Regions from separate parts of the Pseudoalteromonas sp. T1lg24 genome, predicted to be linked through region 2. Evidence: riboswitches for the same ligand, from Rfam matches in the RefSeq annotation. Region 2 holds a riboswitch; the other holds the start of a gene.

Region 1 (3,425 bases), on a different contig from region 2:
ACTATATTTTTCAAGAGCGGTTGGTGAGTTATCCACTTTCTGCGCGTCGATATAACTTACATTAAGCGTGTTATCAAAACCGTAAAAAGCAAAATTAGTGGTTAGCTCTGCGCCTTCATAACGTGCTTCAGCAATATTAAATGGTGACCAACGATATGGGTTATCCGCTGTTGGTGCTGGTGCCCACGCAATTTTATTGGTTAGCTCGTTACGAAATGCCGCAACATCCACACTTAAGCTATCAAAATCAATACGTAAGCCAAGCTCACGGTTAACTGATGTCTCAGCTTCAAGCTCTGGGTTACCTGAACCTGGGTAGTATAAGTCGTTGAACGTAGGTGCTTTAAAGCCAGAGCTTTGACTTACACGCAGTACTGCGTCTTGATGCAGGTAAATACCACCCGCGATGTTATACGTTTGCTCAGATCCAACTTCATCATAATCATCGTGACGCACAGCTACGTTAGCTAAAAAGTTTCCGTCATCGTAATACGCGCCAACAAATGCAGCATAAGCATTGCGACTTTTCTCATCATAGCTGCTCGTTGTATCAATCTTGTCTTGATGCCAGTTTAAGCCGCCATTAAAGTCGATTTGCTCAGATAACTGATATGTCGATAAATAATCTAGCTGTACACGCTCTGTTGCAAAGCGGCTAGTTGGTTTAGTGCCAAACGTATCATCTTGATCTTGGCTAAACGCAACATCTACTTTATGGCTAAAGTCACCTAACTGTTTAAACCAATTAGCATTTACATGGTAGTTTTCATATTCGGTTTTATCTAATGTAGACTCTTGATAATCAAAATAATTATCAAACTCTACTTCGCCCGTTGAATACTGAGCAATAAAACCTAATTGACCTAACAACGCATTATTATGAGTAAGGTTTAGCCCTAGGTTTAAGTTGTCGTAACCGTCTTTATCTGGATCTGCAAAGTTTGTTGCATCGTTTTCTAATACGTCAAATCCTTCAGTGCGCTCATAACCTGCATTAAGCGCGATATCCACGTATTCCGTAGTAAAACGTGACGTGCCTTCTAAGCTCGCATAACTATTAGAGCCTGTTGTTAATGCAATACTGTGACCTTGTGATTGACGCGTAATAATATTAATAACACCCGCTAACGCATCAGAACCATATTGTGCTGCGCGAGAGCCTTTTACTACTTCAATACGCTCAACTGAATTTAATGGCAAAGTTGATAAGCTTTTATAACCTAAGGTTGCTGAGCCTACGCGCACACCATCAATTAAAATAAGCGAGTAACGAGATTCTAAGCCACGTACAAATAGGCTCGCATTTTGCCCTTGCCCACCATTACGGTTTACTTGAATGCCCGCTTGTGTTTCTAATACACTTAACACATCACGCACATTTAATTGCTCAATTTGCGCACGGTCAATAACTTGCACGCTTGCCAGAGTTTGGTCAATTGATTGCTCAAGCTTATTCGCGGTAACAACAATGGTTTCAATATCATGCTGTGTTTGAGCGTCAGTTGTGTTAGCTGCAACGAATGAAGAAGACAAGGCAAGGCTAAGCGCCAAACCTAACTTAGATTTGTGATACATATTATCCCCTTGTGCCCACCGCACAATGTTAATCGTTTTAAGAAACCAATTGGCCGGTCTCCGGGCTGAGCATTTTATTTAATACAAAATACATCACCGTTGCGGGGGCAGCGTTGGACTTAATAAGGCAAAGACTTATGCACCAACTTCCCGATTATCCGTTGTTATGTTTGACCCGCTATTTTACTAAAGCGAAAGAGCAAAAATTTAACGGCACCAATAGGCTATAAATTTAGGCGCGTATTGTGGAGGGGATAAGTGAAAATGTCAATTTTAGAAGTCTAAACCGCTAAAAACAGTTCATCTACTGCGCGGTAATTGTTTCTATAAAAGGTCATTTAGGAGTAAACTTTATTACTCACACAGTGACAATAGATTTGTAACGGATTCAACTATGAAACAGTTAACTAAGGTACTGCTTGCCTGTAGTGCATTTTTGACACTACACGTAAGTGCATTACAACCGCCCACCCAAGAGCAGCTAAAACGCTATAAAGCCGAAAAAACGCTTAGCCAGCGCGCTTTGCAAGCAAAATCATATGGTAACCACCAGCGTTTACAGCATTTGCCGCAACTGCGAACAATGCAAAATAGAGCAGATGAAGCAAACCCATTTGAAGGGTATTTTCCGAGTTTAGGCACGCCTAAAATGTTGGTGCTGCTAGTTGAATTTCCCGATTACTTACACAATGAAAGCAACTCTCAAAGCGCAATTAACAGTAAAATATTTGGTGAGGGCAACGCCAGCAGTTTCCCGTTTGAAAGCCACCGTGCATTTTACCAGCGTTCGTCATATAACAAACTTGATATTCAAGGTAATGTGCTTGATTGGTATAAAACCGAGTACAACCGTCCGCTTGACGATGGCACAAATGCCGCACAGGTAAAGCAGCAAATCATCAAAGAAGCAATTGAACACCATGATGCGCTTGGCCATGACTTTAGCCAATACGATAACGACGGCGACGGCGACATCGATTACGTTGCAGTGATTTGGACTGGCCCTCCTGGCGAATGGGCAAGCCTTTGGTGGGGTACTTTCTCAGGTTTTGGCGACAATTCATTTACCGTCGATGGTAAAACCATCAGCACAATTTCATGGCAATGGCTGGCCTATTCGGAAGGACAAGCATTTTCGCCGCTTGTACTTATTCATGAGACCGGCCATGCTCTTGGCCTGCCTGATTACTACGATTACGACGACAGCATTGGTCCACGTGGTGGTACAGGTGGCATGGATATGATGGATAATAACAGTTCAGATCACAGTGCATTTAGTAAATTTGCGCTTGGCTGGCTGACGCCACAGTTTGCATCAACTTCAGATACCAACTATCAACTTTCAGCCACATCAACTAACCAAGATGCGCTTATTTTACGCAGCGACACAAGTGCCACCAATAAATACGACGAGTACTTTATTGTGCAATACCGTGATAGAAGCGGTAACGACTTAAACTTAAACGCTGAAGGTTTAAATATTTGGCATATAAATTCAGAGCTCAATAGTTGGGGCTACTTTGCCAACGATAACAGCTACTCTGACAACAAACTTATTCGCCTAATTCAAGCTGATAATTTAAATGAAATTGAACTAGCTGCGGCCTACGCTGATGAAAACGACGTATTTACTACAGGCGATAGCTTTTCACCTCAAACACAGCCAGCGAGTAAAAACTATGCCGCAAAACATACCGGCGTAGACATTCAAAACCTCAATACCGATGGCAATAGCGCTACATTTAATGCACAGGTTTACCCTAGTATTGCGACGATTTCGGTCGGTTCTATTAGCGATAAATCACTGATAGCACATAATGCACAAGCAACCATTAGCAGTGACGACTTAT
Region 2 (3,425 bases):
CTTTGGCAACCAAAATACGTTGCCCTTTAAGTGGTTTAGCACGCTTAAAATCTGCGTATTGCTTTGCATCATCTCCCTCTTTTGAAGGCCAAAACACCACATCTTTGGGTAGTTGATTAAAGTGTGAGTTAGCAAATTGCTGTGCGGCTTGTTCTAAATACACGTCGATATTTTGTAACTCACCTGCTTGCATAATGCCAAGGTGGCGCTCAGGCAAACTAATATGGGAATTTCGTAAAAAATAGTCTTGTATTAATGCCTTTACGTTTATCGATTGCAAAACCATTTCGCCATGTCCTTGACCGGCGATCTTATTGGCTATCACACCGTAAAAGTTAAGGCTTGGTTGGTAATTTACTAAGCCATGGACCAAGGCACCAAAACTTTGTGCCATGGCTGAGCCATCAATCACCGCCAAAATCGGAATACCAAATAGGTCGCTTAAATCGGCAGTATTTGGTGTGCCATCAAACAGCCCCATTACGCCTTCAATCAAAATAAGATCTGCAACGATAGCCGCTTGGTAAAGCATGCGCTGACATTCACTTTCACCCACCATCCACAGATCCAATTGATATACAGGACGGTTTGATGCCGCTTCTAAAATCATGGGATCAATAAAATCGGGCCCAGTTTTAAATACCTGAACCGTTTTGCCCATATTGGTAAAATAGCGTGCCATGGCGGCGGTTACTGTGGTTTTGCCCGCCCCCGAATTTGGCGCACTAATTACAAGTGCTGGGCAAAATACCGGTGAATTAACGGCCATGATGGGTTGTTTTTAAAATGCTGGTGTGTGGTTTTAAGTAATAACAGGCAAGGTACAATGCCAACGCAATCGCCACGTAGCCAAACGGGCTAGTAACATATGGCGCGTAATACTGTGCTACACGCTCTGAGTAAGTACTTAACGACATATCGCTAAATTTACCCGATAACCAATAATAGCTCGCGTTTGAGGTTAAAAATGCAATTGAGCTTGCAAGCCATAAGTTAACCAATGCCATTACCGTTTTTGCTGCAACCACACACTTTGTTTCATCAAGCTTTAGTTGCAAACTTTTATGACCCGCCCACCACAGCACATAGTAGCCAACAAATAAAAATGGGTATGAACGCGTAATACAATCGCCAAAATCACCGCGATAATAGCTGCTGGTTAAATCAATCGACACACTTAGTACCACAAATACGGCAAAAGTACGGTGCTTAGACGCCAGCAAACCTAAAATAAAGAAAATTGCTGTACTGGCACTTGGCAAATGGAGCGCAGACGCAAAATGATACGGGCGGGTGGCTATCATCAATAGTGCTAACAACGCGTAAATCAGCAACGAGAATTGCTGCACTTTGATTGGGGTAAATAAACTTGAACGATCTGTCATTATAATGTTTCCGCATACTAGAATTGATGCGATAGGAAATGACAAGATACAAGGCACACGCCTTTGCCTGTTACAGCAAGGAATAACAATATCATTCAGGTAATTAGATGATCCATTGTCGCGACCACAAATTACTGTAATTGATATAAAAGCGATTGTGTTCTCGTTGCTCACCGCCCACCGCAGTACTCGAGTGAACTAGGCCGGTCTCCGGACTCCTGATCATCGCTTTGACAGCACCTTCCCATCATAAACAGACAGTGGTGGTTGTCGCTCACAGTTACCGTTGCGGGGGCAGTTCCAGATTTTAACTGGATTCCCGTTTAAACATTGTTTATAAAAAAACAATAGTCACCTAATTACAACGCAAATATATGTCAGCTAGCATTGTTAAATCAAGCTAAGACATTATTCTTATTAAAACTTTTTGTTTGTTGATATAACGAGGCACTGCCAAAAATTACAAACTGCGGTATGCTAAGCAAAAAGTTAATCTTTAATTAGCAATGTCAAAAGTAAAAGCCAAAGTACTTCGTTTCAAGCAAATCTCAGTTGAAGCAGTTTTTGAAAAAGAAAATGAATTAATTAGCCTACTGCAAAACGGCAATTTAGACCAAGCACTGTTACTTTGGCAAAGCGATAAGCCAACTTTGGTTTTACCGTCAGGTAATAAATGGCAACAAACTGAAGCGCTCGAAACAAAGCTAAAGAAAACCGGTTGGCAACTATACGCCCGCAAAACTGGCGGCGCCCCTGTGCCACAATGTGAAGGGGTAATTAATGTATCTTATATGTATGTGTTAGAAGAACATATTCCCTACTCGATTCCAAACGCCTACAAAGACTTTTGCGCTATTTTATCTTCTTTTTTTGAGCAGTTTAAAATTAAGGTTGAAACCCACGCCACCCCCGGCAGCTATTGCGATGGTGATTACAATCTTAATATTAAAAGTAAGAAAATCGTCGGCACAGCCCAGCGTGTATTACTAAAAAAAGGCGGTGGTAAAATTGTACTGGCGCAGGCCTGCATTTTAGTAAATGCAAATATGCCAACCTTAGTTTCACCTGTAAATTTATGTTACGAACATCATCAGCAAGGTGATCGTGCAATAGCCGATGTGCATACCAGCTTGTTTGAACACACCCAAGAGCGACCCGATATCGACGAATTATTTCAGCGCATATTTACCAGTTTTATAAATCATCAAAAACATAAATCGAGCTGACCGTAAAACCCTTTTTTTAGTCTTCAGCGGTGTTACACTTGGGACTTATTTCACCTTTAATTACCTTGGAGTGCTCCCTTGAAATTCGCTCTTCTTCCATGCGCCGCGTTACTGGCAAGCCATGCGTTTGCATCCGTTAGCCCATCAACCGATGAGTTGGCACAATACGCCGTAGCAGAATACCAAAATGCGCAAATACATACGTTAGCCAATATGGTGTCGTTTCCAACCGTTAATAACAAAGACATCGATACACCGCAAAATCCGGACTTTATTGGCTTTAAATCGCTATTAAAAATTAAAGCGGCGGAGCTTGGTTTTGATTATCAAGATTTTGGGCACACCGTATTAATTGGCATGGGTGAGCAACAAGACAAAGTAACCATAGTGACCCATGGCGATGTGCAACCGGCAGACCCAACAAAATGGCAGCAAAGTCCATTTGTACTTGATAGCACCTCAGAGCCAGGTAAATTAATTGGCCGTGGTACCGAAGACGACAAAGGTGCAATTTCAACAGCACTTTATGCCATGAAAGCGCTAAAAGATAATAATGTTACGCTAAACAATCGTATTGAACTGATGGTGTACCTTGCTGAAGAATCAGACTGGGAACCACTAAAGCGCTTTATGAAAACCTACCAGCAGCCAAAGTATGCAATAACTATTGATGCATCTTACCCTGTGGTTGTTGCCGAAAAAGGCTGGAGCTTAATTGCCCCGACATTTACAGGTTCATCACCACAAACCGGTGTTTATGTTAGCGAATTAAAAGGCGGTGCATTTGTTAGCCAAATACCTGAAGATGCCAGTG

Evidence for each region. A riboswitch is a leader RNA that binds a small molecule or an ion and turns the genes downstream of it on or off. The one in region 2 is predicted to bind cobalamin.
Region 1: another riboswitch for cobalamin. It lies ahead of C2M30_RS00205 (TonB-dependent receptor domain-containing protein); the one in region 2 lies ahead of C2M30_RS13850 (hypothetical protein).

Annotation. Positions count from the first base shown of each region.
Region 1 covers NZ_PQCB01000001.1:51,148-54,572, forward strand. Annotated here, with positions in the region: gene C2M30_RS00205 (TonB-dependent receptor domain-containing protein) at 1-1,575, opposite strand, end outside; cobalamin riboswitch at 1,610-1,769, opposite strand; gene C2M30_RS00210 (M6 family metalloprotease domain-containing protein) at 1,970-3,425, shown strand, end outside.
Region 2 covers NZ_PQCB01000033.1:340,224-343,648, forward strand. Annotated here, with positions in the region: gene C2M30_RS13845 (cobyrinate a,c-diamide synthase) at 1-769, opposite strand, end outside; gene C2M30_RS13850 (hypothetical protein) at 759-1,385, opposite strand; cobalamin riboswitch at 1,570-1,759, opposite strand; gene C2M30_RS13855 (lipoate--protein ligase family protein) at 1,892-2,611, shown strand; gene C2M30_RS13860 (dipeptidase) at 2,690-3,425, shown strand, end outside.